Regions from separate parts of the Enterovirga sp. GCM10030262 genome, predicted to be linked through region 2. Evidence: predicted binding sites of a transcription regulator. Region 2 holds the regulator's gene; the other holds the start of a gene.
What was found. The regulator LexA, encoded in region 2, represses DNA repair genes until DNA is damaged. The targets are predictions, from matches to a motif close to TGTTCNNNNTGTGTTCNG.

Region 1: uvrA (excinuclease ABC subunit UvrA) is a predicted target of LexA. The motif match lies at 1,272-1,289, and genes of this name have one in related genera.

What each region holds. Positions count from the first base shown of each region.
Region 1 is NZ_JBHTDC010000001.1:1,586,537-1,593,568, forward strand. It holds gene uvrA (excinuclease ABC subunit UvrA) at 1-1,262, opposite strand, end outside; gene ACFQRC_RS07695 (hypothetical protein) at 1,416-3,221, shown strand; gene ACFQRC_RS07700 (DUF1326 domain-containing protein) at 3,287-3,919, shown strand; gene ACFQRC_RS07705 (DUF2182 domain-containing protein) at 3,879-4,706, shown strand; gene ACFQRC_RS07710 (class I SAM-dependent methyltransferase) at 4,805-5,563, shown strand; gene ACFQRC_RS07715 (DODA-type extradiol aromatic ring-opening family dioxygenase) at 5,571-6,368, opposite strand; gene ACFQRC_RS07720 (hypothetical protein) at 6,463-7,032, opposite strand, start outside.
Region 2 is NZ_JBHTDC010000001.1:473,251-480,282, forward strand. It holds gene ACFQRC_RS02310 (peptidyl-prolyl cis-trans isomerase) at 1-385, shown strand, start outside; gene ACFQRC_RS02315 (anthranilate synthase component II) at 461-1,045, shown strand; gene lexA (transcriptional repressor LexA) at 1,100-1,747, shown strand; gene ACFQRC_RS02325 (VOC family protein) at 1,773-2,108, shown strand; gene ACFQRC_RS02330 (hypothetical protein) at 2,418-3,029, shown strand; gene ACFQRC_RS02335 (hypothetical protein) at 3,336-3,944, shown strand; gene ACFQRC_RS02340 (ComEC/Rec2 family competence protein) at 3,960-6,035, opposite strand; gene gltX (glutamate--tRNA ligase) at 6,143-7,032, shown strand, end outside.

The DNA.
Region 1 (7,032 bases), 1.1 Mb from region 2:
ATCCAGGCGCTCTCGGTCTGGAGCATCCGGCGGTTCAGATTGCCGATCACGCCCTCGAACGGCTTCTTGACCTCGTAGGATTTGCGGCCGTCGACGAAGCGGAGGGTGACGGGCTTGCCGCGGGTGCCGTGGAGGATGATGGAATGCACCTCCTCGGGGAGCTCGTTCCAGGGCGTTTCGAGGCTGAAATCATATTCGCGGGCGAGGGAGCCGAGGACCTGCATGTAGTACGGGCTGGGCGGGTTCGACTTGGCCCAGGGCACGACGGCGCCCTTCTTGATGCTGAGATTCTGGTTGGGGACGACCAATTCGGGATCGAAATGGAGCTTCTCGCCCAAGCCGTCGCAGCCGGGGCAGGCGCCCTGGGGGGCGTTGAAGCTGAACAAACGCGGCTCGATCTCGGCGATGGTGAAGCCAGAGACGGGGCAGGCGAATTTCTCGGAGAAGGTGATGCGGCTGGGGGGGGCGTTGTCGCCTAACACGGCGCGGGTCTCGGGGCCCCCTCCACCAGGCTGCGCCTGGTCCCCCTCCCCGTCCCGGGGAGGATCTGCCGGGTCGAGATAGACGAGGCCTTCGGCGAGCTTGAGCGCGGTTTCAAGCGAATCCGCGAGACGCGTCTCGATGCCCTCGCGGACGACGAGGCGATCGACGACCACTTCGATGTCATGCTTGTATTTCTTGTCGAGGGCGGGGGCGTCCTCGATATCGTAAAAGGCGCCATCGATGCGGACGCGGGTGAAGCCCTCTTTCTGCCACTGGGCGAGCTCCTTCCTATACTCGCCCTTGCGGCCGCGGACGACCGGGGCGAGCAAATAGAGGCGGGTGCCTTCGGGGAGGGCCATGACGCGGTCGACCATCTGGCTGACCGTCTGAGCGGAGATGGGAAGGCCGGTGGCGGGGCTGTAGGGCACGCCGACGCGGGCCCAGAGCAGGCGCATGTAATCGTAGATTTCGGTGACGGTGGCGACGGTGGAGCGCGGGTTCCTCGACGTCGTCTTCTGCTCGATCGAGATGGCGGGCGACAGGCCCTCGATATGGTCGACGTCGGGCTTCTGCATCATCTCCAGGAACTGGCGCGCATAGGCGCTGAGCGACTCGACATAGCGCCGCTGCCCCTCGGCATAGATGGTGTCGAAGGCGAGGCTCGACTTGCCCGAGCCCGACAGGCCGGTGATCACGGTCAGCGTCTCGCGCGGGATATCGATATCCACGCCCTTCAGATTATGCTCGCGCGCACCGCGGACGGAAATGTGAGTCAGCATAAAGGCCGGTGTTCCAGATTTGTTCTGTCGTGGCAAGGGGACGCGTCGTCGAAACGCGACCGGCGCGAGATGGGGGCGATAGCCGCGCGCTTCAATGGCCTTGGCAGGCGGACCCCGGGACGATAGGGAGGGTGGGACTGAGGGGGTAACCAAATGAGAAACAAAGGCTTTGTGTCGATCGTCGCGCTGGCGTCCCTGGCGCCCGCGGCGGCCGCGCAAGACGTGGCCGGCGCGGATTCCGCCGCCGCCGAGGCCGCGTTCGACGTGCACGACCTCGAGGTGGCGGGTGTGCCTTTCGTGGCGCAGCCGATCGACCTCGCGCAGAAGAGCGACCCGATCTGGTTCACCGGCGACCAGCCCAAGGCGAACATGATCGCCAAAGTGACGCTGGCGCCGCTCGGCGCGGTCGTGGTCGACAAGGATTTCGGGCAGGGGGCGGGCAAGAAGCTGGTCCTGTCGCTCGCGGTCACCGGCGATCCGTCCCGCTACGCCACGACCGCCGACGTCGTCGCCGAGACCGCGAAGCGGCTCTATTGCGCGAACGGGAGCGGCCCCGGCCATGCCGGGCGCGTGCTCTGCCTGCTCGACAAGGATCGCGACGGGCGGTTCGAGGCCAAGGCGCTCGGCCTCGGCGAGAAAGGCGGGGCGGCCGAGCAATTGTCGATTCTCGGCGCGCCGATGCCGCTGCCCGAGCCGGTCGCCTATCGGCAGGCGCGCGCCGACGAGATGCCGGTGATCGCCGTCAGCTACAGTAATTGCGGCAAGGACCATGACCGGCCGCGTTATGCCTTCTCCACCCAGACGGACGGCAAGCCGGGGATCAGCCTAACCGAGCTGACCGGCATGACTCCCGGAGCGATGGAGGCCTTCGACAAGATGAAGCCCGAACAGCGGGCGCAGCTGGTCGCGGCGCTGGCGCGGGTGGGGAGCGGCGCCCCCTGCGGCGAAGCCCGGCCGATGGCGCCGGGGGACCCGGATTATCCGGCGAATCTCGCCAAGGACGCGGCGGCGGTCCGGATGGGTGACCTGATCGTCGAGGTCGGCCCCAAGAGCGCCGGCGCGCCGGTCCGGCTGATCGCCCAGGCCGCGCCCGACCGGTTGTACCGGCTGAACGGCATGGCGGTCGAGCCGATGGCCCAGACCGTCACCGCCCGCCAGAACCAGCTCGCCATCCGGCAGAAGTTCGACAAGCCGGTCATCATGACCACCGGCGGCGCGGAGGTGGCCGAAGGCGAAGCCAAGGCCGGCGACATCGTCCTGAAGCAAGGCATCACCCACGGCTATATGGGCGTGCTGACCCAGGACACCGTCATCCGCACGCTCTTTTCCAAACGGTCGCTGCCCAAGGGAACGTTGCTCTACGGCATGCCGATGGCGAGCCGCACGGTGATGACGCGCTACGGCGTCCCGCAAGGCAATGTCGGCGGCCGCGCGCCGTCGGTGGAGAATACGCGGCTCGTCTGGTGCGTGCCGGTGCAGGACGAGGAGGAATGGTCGGCGACCTGCCTGCCCGAGGAAGGCGGCCAGCGCTACACTTTGCTCAAGGGCCAGAAGCCGGCCTTCGAGGTGACCGGCCTCTCCTACGCGGTCGGAACGAGCAGCAATGAAGGACCGGTGCCGGTGACGCCGCAAGCGGGGGATTTCGGCAAGCCGCTCGCTTACTGGCTGCGGATCAAGGAGATCGGCCCGGACGCGATCGTCTTGACCCAGGAGACGCGGTTCGGCGACGAACTGGTCCACAGCCGCGAGCATCGCGTGCCGCGTATCGCGGGCGAGACGAGCGGCCTTTCCTGGGCGGGAGGGGCGTTGCTCTTCGGCGCGGTGGAAGGCGCCGCCGACCGGATCGCGATCGGCCGCAAGGGCGCGTTCGCCGCCGGCGTCGCTCCCGATGTGAAGTTCGGCCTGGTGCGCGAGCCCGGGGCCGGTGCCGACGGATCGGCCGCGGCCGGCGACAATTAGCCGCGCGCTTGGGAAGAACCCGTGTCGATGCTATAGGCGACTCCTTCCCGCGGTGGAGGACGACCATGGCCTATGTCGACTGGCGGATGCGCGGCGCGGAGATCACCAGCTGCAATTGCGACTGGGGATGTCCCTGCCAGTTCAATGCCCTTCCCACCCATGGCGATTGCCGGGCGGTGGTGGCGATGCGGATCGACGAGGGGCATTTCGGCGACGTGCCGCTCTCCGGCCTCAAATGGGCGGCGACATTCGCCTGGCCCGAGGCGATCCATCTCGGCCATGGCGAAGCCTTCATCGTCATCGACGCCAGCGCCGACGAGGCGCAGCGGGCCGCGCTTCTCACCATATTGTCCGGCCAGGAGACCGAGCCGGGCGCGACCGTCTTCAGCGTGTTCGCGACCACCCTGGAGACGGTGCACGAGCCGGCCTTCCTGCCGATCGACTTCGCCGTCGACATGGAGGGCAGGACCGGCCGGATCGCGGTCGACGGCATGATCGACAGCCGGATCGAGCCGATCCGCAACCCCGTCACCGGTGGCGAGCACCGCGTCCGCGTCAGCCTGCCCGGCGGCTTCGAATATCGGGAGGCGGAATATGCGAGCGGCGAGACGCGAGCCTCGGGGCCGATCGCGCTGACGTTCGGGCCGAGCCATGCCCATGTGGCGAACGTCGATTTTTCGACCAGCGGCGTCGCCTGACCCGCCCTCCCCGGCCGAGCGGCGGCCGATCGAGCGGATCCTCGCGCGCGAGCGTCTGATCGTCCTCGGCTGCCTCGTCGCGGTCGCGGCCTTGTCGTGGTTCTGGCTGCTGGGTGGCGCGGCCGGTGGCGGCGAGATGGCGGAAATGGCGGGAATGGCCGCGCCGGAGCCTTGGTCGGCCGGTTATCTGCTGCCCGCCTTCCTCATGTGGGCTCTGATGATGGTGGCGATGATGCTGCCTTCCGCCGCGCCGATGATCCTGCTCCACGCGCGCTTCACCCGCCGCTCGGGAGAGGCGCATGTGCTGGCGCAAACGGCCCTGTTCATGCTCGCCTACCTCGATTTGTGGCTGCTCTTCTCGGCGGCGGCGACCCTGCTCCAGGCGGCGCTGGTGGCAAGCGGGGCGGTTTCGGCGGCGGGGCTGGCGCTCGGCGGCGGCTGGCCGGCGGGCGGGCTGCTGGCGCTGGCGGGACTCTACCAATTGAGCCCTCTCAAGCGCGCCTGCCTCGGCCAATGCCGCTCGCCCCTGGGCTTCGTCATGCGCGGTTGGCGGCCGGGCGCGGCGGGGGCGCTGCGGCTGGGGCTGGCGCACGGGACCTATTGCCTCGGCTGCTGCTGGGCGCTGATGCTGTTGCTGTTCGTCGGCGGAGTGATGAATATCGGCTGGATCGGCGGGCTCGCGCTGCTGGTGCTCGCCGAGAAGCTGGCGCCGCCGCGATGGCCGGTGCGGGAGACGAGCGGGGCCGTCCTGCTCGTGGCCGGCCTTGTTCTCGCGCTCGGAGGTTGAAGAACGCTCGCCGAAGGAAGTCGCCGCTTGGTCGAATTTCCGCTGCCGCCGCCTTCTCTATCGCCGAGGAGCGGACCACTGAACGAGGGAGGCTCCGCATGAAGATGAAGGCTCTGGTACTGGCCCTGCTGCTCGCCGCGCCGATGACCGCTGCTCACGCGGCGCCGGCCGATGTCGCCGCCGCGGTGGCGACGGCCGGACGCCCGGCCGAGGCGACCAAGCTGGACGAGAGCCGCAAGCCGGCCGAAGTCCTGGCTTTCCTCGGGCTCGAACAGGGCGACAGGGTGCTCGATCTGTTCACCGGCGGCGGCTACTATGCCGAGATCATGGCCAAAGCGGTCGGCCCGCAGGGGGCGGTGGTCGCGTGGGAGCCGGCCAATTTCATCGACGAGGCCGGCACCCGGAATTTCGAAGCGCTCCAGGGACGAGCGCCGAACGTCGATTTGCTCGTCAGCCCGGCCGACGCGCTGTCGCTTCCCGAGCGGAGTTTCGACTTCGTGCTGATGCACATGATCTATCACGACCTTTATTGGGAGAGCGAGGAGTACAGATTTCCCCGCGTCGACCCGGACGCGGCGCTGACGGAGGTGTTCGCGGCGGTGAAGCCGGGCGGGACCGTCGGCGTGGTCGATCATGTCGCGGCGCCCGGAGGCGACACGCGCGAGGTGGTGGCCAAGCTGCACCGGATCGACCCCGCCGTGGTGCGCGCCGATTTCGAGCGCGCCGGATTCCTGTTCGACGGCGAGAGCGCGCTGCTGCGCAACCCGGCCGACGATCACGCGAAGCTCGTCTTCGATCCCGCCGTGCGGGGCAAGACCGACCGGATCGTCTATCGCTTCCGCAAGCCCGAAGCCTGAGCCGGGTTCAACCGAAGCGGTAGCCGGAGACGGTCCAGCCGATCACGCGGTCGCGGAAGATGTGGGCGCCCGGATCGTCCGAGGCCGCGCCGGCGGCGACCATCAGCGGCAGCAGATGTTCCTCGCGCGGATGGGCGAGGCGCGCGTGGGGAAGCTTTTCCCATGCCGCGAGGCTGGCATCGCGCGCGGCCGGATCGGGATCGGTGACGGCGGCGGTGAGCGCGGCGTCGAACGCGTCCGCGGCCTCCTGAACGCTGCCGTCGCGCAGGCGCATATTGTGGAAGCTCATGCCCGAGCCGACGATCAGCACGCCTTCGTCGCGAAGCGGCGCGAGGGCGCGGCCGGCGGCGATATGGGCGGCGGGATCGAGATCGCGGCGGAGCGAGAGCTGGACGGTGGGAATATCGGCCTCCGGCACCGCCACCTTCATCGGGATGAAGACGCCGTGATCCCAGCCGCGATCTCCCTCGGTTGCCGTCGGAAAGCCGGCGGCCTCCAGCAACGCCGCCGCGCGGTGAGCGAGGGCGGGTGCGCCGGGCGCGTCCCAGCGCAGGGCGTAAGTATGGTCCGGAAAGCCGCCATAATCGTAGAGCAGCTCTGGCCGTTCGCCGTTATGAACGGTGAAATGCGGCTCCTCCCAATGACCGGAGACGATCAGGATCGCCTTTGGCCGCTCGGGGAGGTCGGCGATCACGCGGGCGAGGAAATCGCCCATCGGGCGCCATTCGGGCGGCACGGGGCCGTCCTCGTCGAGGAAGAAGCAGGGGCCGCCGCCATGCGGCAGGAAGAGAGTGGGCTGTTTCATCGACCGGAAATGGCGTGACTCCCGCCCGGCTTGAAGGGGCGTGGCCCGAAACCCGCCATTGCGCTCCCGGCAACGCCCAGCCGGCCGACATCCCTTACACGACGAAGTCGGCGGCATCGACGACGTGCATGCCGTCGAGGCGGATCATGAAGTCGGCGACGCCGTCGCCATTGGTGTCGCCCTCGATATAGGTGTTGCCCTGCGCGTGGGCGTAACGCAGCTCGCCGGCCGCGCCCGAGAAAGCGGCGTCGCCGACGAAGGTGAAATTCTGGTCGCCGCCGACATCGGCGTTGGCGTCCACCTGCCTCAGGTTGATCCGGTCGCCCTCCGCCCGGCTGAAATCGGTGACGATGTCGGCGCCGTTGCGAGTGGCGGCGGTGTCGCCGTCGTCGAACACGAATTGGTCGGCGTCGGCGCCGCCCGTCATCGTGTCGCGCTGGATGCCTCCATTCAAGGCGTCGCCGCCAGCTCCGCCGTTGAGCTTGTCCGCGCCGCCCATTCCGAACAGCCGGTCGTCGCCCGCGCCGCCGAGCAGCGTGTCGATTCCCGCTTCACCGTTCAACCGGTCGGCGCCCGCGTCGCCGAACAGGCGGTCGTTGCCGAGCGCGCCATAGAGGATGTCGGCATCGTCGCCGCCACGGAGCGTATCGACGCCGCTCTGACC
Region 2 (7,032 bases):
CGCCGCCCAGGCCTTCGCCGAAGCGGAACGCCCCCTCCCCGCGATCGAGACGGTGACCGCGCGTCGGCTCGACGTGGCGCGCCCGGATCAGCCCATTCCGCCGCCGCTGGCGATGATGTTCAGCCTGCCCAAGGGCAAGGCCCGCATCCTCCAGGCGCCGAACGGCCAAGGCTGGTTCGTCGTCCACCTGCAGGAGACGGTGCCCGGCAACGCCGCCGAATCCCCCGGGCTCATCGAGGCGACGCGCACCCAGTTCGAAGGCATACTCGGCGAGGAATATGCGAACCAGTTCGGCCGCGCCGTCGAGGGGGGCATGGACGTGGAGCGCAACCAGGACGCGATTAACGCGCTGCGCGGGCAATTGCTGGGGCCGGGCTTGCAATAAGGACGTCACCTGATCGGGGCGGCGATGCGGGACGCGCGGTTCAGTCTGCCGCGCGCCGCTGCTAAGTCCCGCATTATGATCCTCGTCGTCGACAATTATGACAGCTTCACATGGAACATCGTCCACTATCTCCGCGAGCTCGGAGCGGCGGTCGAGGTGGCGCGAAACGACGAATTGAGCGCGGCGGACGCGCTGGCGAGCGAGGCTGAGGCATTCCTGATCTCGCCGGGGCCGGGGACTCCCGAAGAAGCGGGAATCTCGCTCGAGCTGGTCGCCGCTTGCGCCCGCGCGCGGCGGCCGCTGCTGGGCGTCTGCCTGGGTCATCAGGCGATCGCACGCCACTTCGGCGGCCATGTCGTGCGGGCAGAGCGGCCGATGCACGGCAAGACCTGTTCGGTCGAGCATGACGGGAGCGGTATCTTCGCGGATCTCCCCTCCCCCTTTACCGCCACCCGCTACCATTCGCTGACGGTGGCGACCCAGGGATTGCCGGAATGCCTCGCGGTGAACGCCACCGCCGGGGACGCGACCGTGCAAGGGCTGCGTCATCGCGACCTGCCGATCCATGGCGTGCAGTTCCATCCCGAAAGCGTGGCCAGCGAATGGGGACACAGGCTCTTTGAAAACTTCCTGCGATTGGCGCCACGGGAGGTCTATTGACACGCCTCGCGCTGTTCCTTACACGTTCCGCATACGTTCCCGAGGGGCCCGAACATGCTGACGCGCAAGCAACATGAGCTTCTTTGCTTCATCCACGACCGTCTCGGCGAGACCGGGGTGTCCCCATCCTTCGAGGAGATGAAGGATGCGCTGGACCTGAAATCCAAGTCCGGCGTGCACCGGCTGATCTCGGCGCTGGAGGAACGCGGCTTCATCCGCCGGCTGCCCAACCGGGCGCGGGCGCTGGAAGTGCTCAGGATGCCGGACAAGGGCGGCAACGTCGTTCCCTTGAAGGCTCCCGCTTTGCCCGCCGCGGCCAACGACATCGTCGAGCTCCCGCTGCACGGACGGATCGCCGCCGGCACGCCGATCGAGGCGCTGCAGGGCAATGAGAGCCTGGCCGTTCCGGCCGCGCTGCTCGGACCGGGCGAGCATTATGCGCTGGAGGTCTCCGGCGATTCGATGGTCGAGGAGGGCATTCTCGACGGCGATTACGCCCTCATCCGCAAGACCGACACGGCCCGTGACGGCGAGATCGTCGTGGCCCTGATCGACAACGCCGAAGCGACCTTGAAGACCTTTCGCCGCGAAGGCCAGATGATCCGCCTCGATCCGGCCAACCGCCAATATGACCCCCAGCGCTACCGGCCCGAGCAGGTGGTGGTGCAGGGCAGGTTGTCGGGGCTGCTCCGGCGTTATTGAAGTTTCCGCATCGAGGAGTAGCCGGATGGCGCGGTTGAATTATGTGGAGTTGCCGGCGAGCGACGTCGGCGCGGCCAAGGCGTTTTACGAAGCCGCGTTCGGCTGGGCGCTGACGGAGTTCGGCCCGACCTACGCCGCGACGATGACCGGCGATACCGATATCGGCCTTCAGGGCGATGCGGTCGAGGCGAGCAAGGCGCCGCTGGCGGTCATCGAGGTCGAGGATCTGGAGGCGGCGCTGGCGGCGGTCAGCAAAGCCGGCGGCGTCGTGGTTCGTCCAATCTTCGCCTTTCCGGGCGGACGGCGCTTCCATTTCCTCGACCCCAACGGCAACGAACTCGCCGCGGTCAAGGGCGACTGACCGGACAACGCCCGCGCATCCCGCGCTCTTTCAGAGGATCGGCCGATGCAGATAACGGCCGAATCAGGCCCTGTCCGCCGCGCCGCGCCCCGAGTCCGTAGCGTCCGCCGCCCTTCGTGGACGATCTCCGATTTTGTTGGTAGGTTGCATGCCCGGTTTGTTCGCGGAAAGGGGATCATCATGGTCGCGGGAATGCCGCCTTCCCACTTCCCCTGAAACCGCCTGGAGCCGGAGGCCGGCGACCGATTTGGAGGATGACCCTTCAAAGCCGGTCCTGAGCAAGAGTGAAGCCTGGGAGGAGTGCGCACCATGTCGATACTAGCCACCGCTATTTTCTCGCTGCTGAGTTCCACATCGCCGGGCGTCCCCGTCGATGTCGGCCGCTTCCACCCGGCGGACTTCCCCAACCTCATCAAGCTGGAGCGCACTTTGCCTCATGCGGAGATGACGAGCCGCGTCGAAAAAATCTTCGCCGACCGTCGCTGTTCGATCGACGGGCAGAGCAAGCTCCGGTTCAACATCACCGTGCCTTATGCAATCCTGATGGAAGCCGGAGGCACGGCGAAACGAGTCGTCGTCGGAGAGGTCGACTGCGCCCCGCTGGAGACGCTGGTCGGGCAGGTCGTCGTCGCCAGGGCCGCGAGGGGCGATTTCAAGCTGCAGCACAGCGAAGGCGATCGCTGGTATGTGAGTGATCTCCATTTCGGCCTGGGCGAACCCGAGCTGGCCGCGGCGGTCGAAGATCCAAACCAGGTCACCTGCAAAAGGGGCGAACCCCAGCTCGGGAGCCGCCTCAGATATACCAGGATGTGCAAGACGGCGGCGGAATGGCAGGCCTATAATAATGACCGGCAGCAGCTCCGCAGGGACATCGGCAACAACGCCGCGTGTCTGGGGAACCCGTCCTGCACCAGCGACTAGCGCGGTCGGCGGCGGTCAGTCGCCAACTCTCGCGACGACTGCCCTCCAAGTGAGAGCGGCCCGGCCGAGGGACAGCGCCGCTGGCGGTGATCGGCCGCACCCCGCGTTCGAGCGGTCTCTCGGCGCTTTGTGGACGATCCATGGAATTGCTGATAGGCTGAACCCCGATTGACGCGCGACGGGGGGTTCAGGCTCGCAGCCATGTCTTTCCTTTCGACGAAGCCGCCTGAATGTTCGGGTCCCGACGAGGTCGATTACAAAGATGATCGACGCCGGAAAGGTTGAAGTAAGGGAGGAAAGTTCATCATGTCGATACTGGCAACCGCTATTTTCTCGCTGCTGAGTTCCACGTCGCCGGGCGTCCCCGTCGATGTCGGCCGCTTCGACCCGGCGGACTTTCCCAACCTCATCAAGCTGGAGCGCAGCTTGCCCCATGCCGAGATGACGACCCGCGTCGAAAAGATCTTCGCCGACCGCCGCTGCTCGATCGACGGGCAGAGCAAGCGCCGGTTCGACATCACCGTGCCTTATGCGATCCTGATGGAGGCCGAAGGCAGGGCGAAGAGGGTGGTCGTCGGGGAGGTGGAATGCGCCCCGCTGGAAACGCTGGTCGGACAGGTGGTCGTCGCCAGGGCCGCGAGAGGCGACTTCAAGCTGCAGCACAATGAAGGCGAGCGCTGGTACGTCAGCGACCTCCATTTCGGCCTCGGCGAACCCGAACTGGCCTCGGCGGTGGAAAATCCGGACGAGGTCACCTGCAAGCGAGGAGAGCCCGTCGTGGGGAGCCGCCTCAAATATACGAAGATGTGCAAGACGGCGGCGGAATGGCAGGCCTATAATAATGACAGGCAGCAGCTTCGCAGGGACATAAGCAATTCAGGCGCATGCATGGGGGGCAGCTGCGTTAGCGACTAAGCGGCTCGCCGACGATCATTCACCTGCCGACCAGGGATGCCGCCCCGCCCGCGCCGTGACGGTGGCGACGCGGGGTTGGTCGCCCAGGGTAATGGCGAGACCGCCGGTGTGCCGGAGAAAGGCGCGGTCGGCCTTGAGCCAGTGGGGAATGCAGGTGCGCGGTAGGGTGCGGTCGCTGACGACGATGTCGGCGGAGGCGCAGGCGCGGCTCAAAGGAGCGAAGTCGACGAAGCGGCGGCTGCGGGTGGCGAGCACACGCCAGCGGCGGCCGTCGCGCACGATGTCGGCGGCACACATGTCCCGGCTGCAGGCGGCGGTGGGGAGATCCTGGATGGCGGCGAGATCGCCCTCATAGCCGGAGGTTTCGGACAGCATGTCGCGGACATAGTCGCCGGCGCGGTCGCGCAGCAAAGCGAAGCCGCCCTCGCCCGTCCGGATGGCGAGGTGGCGGCCGTCGCCGGTGACGACGATATCGGGCGCGGGCGTCGAGAGCGCCCAGATGGCGCCCAGCAGGACGGGCGCGAGTCCCCAGCGGCGCCAGCGTGTCTTCCACAAGCAAATCCAGAGGCCGCCCGCCACGACCAAAGCGAAGGTCCCTGTCGGCATGGTCGGCAGCAGCGCCACCGCGCCCGGTGTCTCCGCCACCGCGTGGGCGAGGCCGAGCAGGAGCGACAGCGACTGGCCCGTCAGCCACCAGAAGGGCGCGCCGAGACCGGCGAGATCGAACAGCAAGGCCAGCGCCTCCAGCGGCATCACGACGAAAGTGGTGAGCGGGATGGCGACGATGTTGGCGAGCGCGCCGTAAAATCCCGCCTTGTGGAAATGATAGAGCGCGATCGGCGCGAGCGCGATCTCCACGGCGAGGCCGGTGAGGATGAGCGCAAGGAGAAAGCGACCGAATTTCTGCGCGAAACCCTCCTCGCGGCGGGAGAGCAGCGCCTTGATGCGCGGATGCTCGTGCAGGGCGACGATCGAGGCGATCGCCGCGAAGCTCAGCTGGAAGCTCGGGCCGGCGAGCGATTCCGGCCAGAGCAGGAGCACGATCAGCGCGCCGACCGCGAGCAGGCGCATGGTGAAGGCGTCGCGGCCCAGCGCGACGCCGGCAAGGATGAGCAAGGCCGCGACGCAGGCGCGAACGGTCGGCACCTCGGCGCCGGTGAGGAGGGTGTAGGCGATGCCGGCGACGGCGCCGGCCGCCGCCGCGACGAGGGTCAGGCGGCAGCGAAGGGCGAGCGTGGGGCTGAGCGCGAGCAATTTGAGGGTGAGCAGCATGACCGCGCCGACGACGGCGGTGAGGTGAAGGCCACTGACCGAGAGGAGGTGCGCGAGGCCGGAGCGGCGCATCGCCTCGGCATCCTCTTCCGAGATCGCGCCCTGGTCGCCGGTGGCAAGCGCGGTGGCAATGCCGCCCTCCCCGCCCGACAGGCGCGACTGGATATGGTCGGCGAGCGACTGCCGCCAGCCGGCGATGCGGGCGCGCCAGTCCTGGCCTCCGGCGGGGGCCACAAGCTCCACCTCGAGCGCGCGGCCGGTGCCGCCGATCCGCTGGAACCAGGCGTGGCGAGCGAAATCATAGGCGCCGGGCACGGCCATCGGTGGTGGCGGCATCATCCACGCGCGGATGCGGACGGTGGCGCCGGGCTGGAGGGACGGGACAGCATCCTCCTCGTCGATGTTGACGCGCAGCTTCGGCGGCAGATTAGGCGCGTCTAGCGGCCGGACGACCAGCCGGACGGAGTCGCGCGCGGGCAGGCGCTGGAAGGAGTCGATGGCGGCGGTGAACTCCGCCATCCGGGCATATTCGAGCGTGGGTGCCGCGACCCGCTCCGCCTTCCACCAGATATGGGCGCAGCCGAGGGCGGCGGCGAGGCAGAAGATGGCGAGCGCCCTGCCCCAGCGCGTGCTGGCGCCGAGCGCGAGGAAGCCAAGCATGGCGGCGGCGGCGGCGAGCAGGAAGGCGATCCACGCCCGGCCGTCGGGCAGCGCGAACCAGGCGCCGATGCCGAGGCCGAGGCCGACCGGAAGCCAGAGCGGAAGCTGGTCGCGTTCGGCGTCGAAGCGGGCCTCGAGCCGCTCGCCCAGGCGCGCCATGCCCCTGCTCCAATTCGCCGTCCGCCCCGTTTGTAGCGGCTCATCCGCTATGCTAGGGGCGCTGGCGTCTGTCGTCGGCATGAGCCGCATCCTTGGAGAATCCGCGCTTGAGCGCAACCCGCTTATCCCGCCCGGTCGTCACCCGCTTCGCGCCCTCGCCGACCGGCTTCCTGCATATCGGCGGCGCCCGCACCGCCTTGTTCAACTGGCTCTATGCGCGCCATCACGGCGGCAGGTTCCTGCTCCGGATCGAGGATACCGACCAGGCACGCTCCACCCAGGCCGCGATCGACGCGATCCTCGACGGCATGCGCTGGCTGGGCCTCGATTGGGACGGGCACGAATATTATCAGTCGCAATTCGCCGTGCGTCATGCCGAGGTCGCCAATGAGCTGCTGGCGAAGGGCCGGGCCTATCGCTGCTACATGACGCAGGAAGAGCTGGCGGAGCAAAGGGCGGCGGCGCAGGCGGAACGGCGGCCCTTCAAGGTGAACAGCGTCTGGCGCGACTGCTCGCCCGACGCACCCACGCCCGATGCGCCTTCCGTCATCCGGCTGAAGGCCCCGCGTGAGGGGGAGACGGCGATCGAGGACCAGGTGCAGGGCCGGGTCGTCGTCCAGAATGAAGAGATAGACGATTTCGTCCTGCTCCGCTCCGACGGGACGCCGACCTACATGCTGGCCGTGGTGGTCGACGATCACGACATGGGCGTGACCCACGTCATCAGGGGCGACGACCATCTCAACAACGCCTTCCGCCAGCTCGGCATCGTCAAGGCGATGGGATGGCCCGAGCCGGTCTACGCCCATGTCCCGCTGATCCACGGCTCCGACGGCGCCAAGCTGTCGAAGCGCCACGGCGCGACCGGCGTCGAGAGCTATCGCGACGAGCTCGGCATGCTGCCCGAGGCGCTGTCCAACTATCTGCTGCGCCTCGGCTGGGGGCATGGCGACGAGGAGATCATCAGCCGCGACGACGCGGTCAAATGGTTCGATCT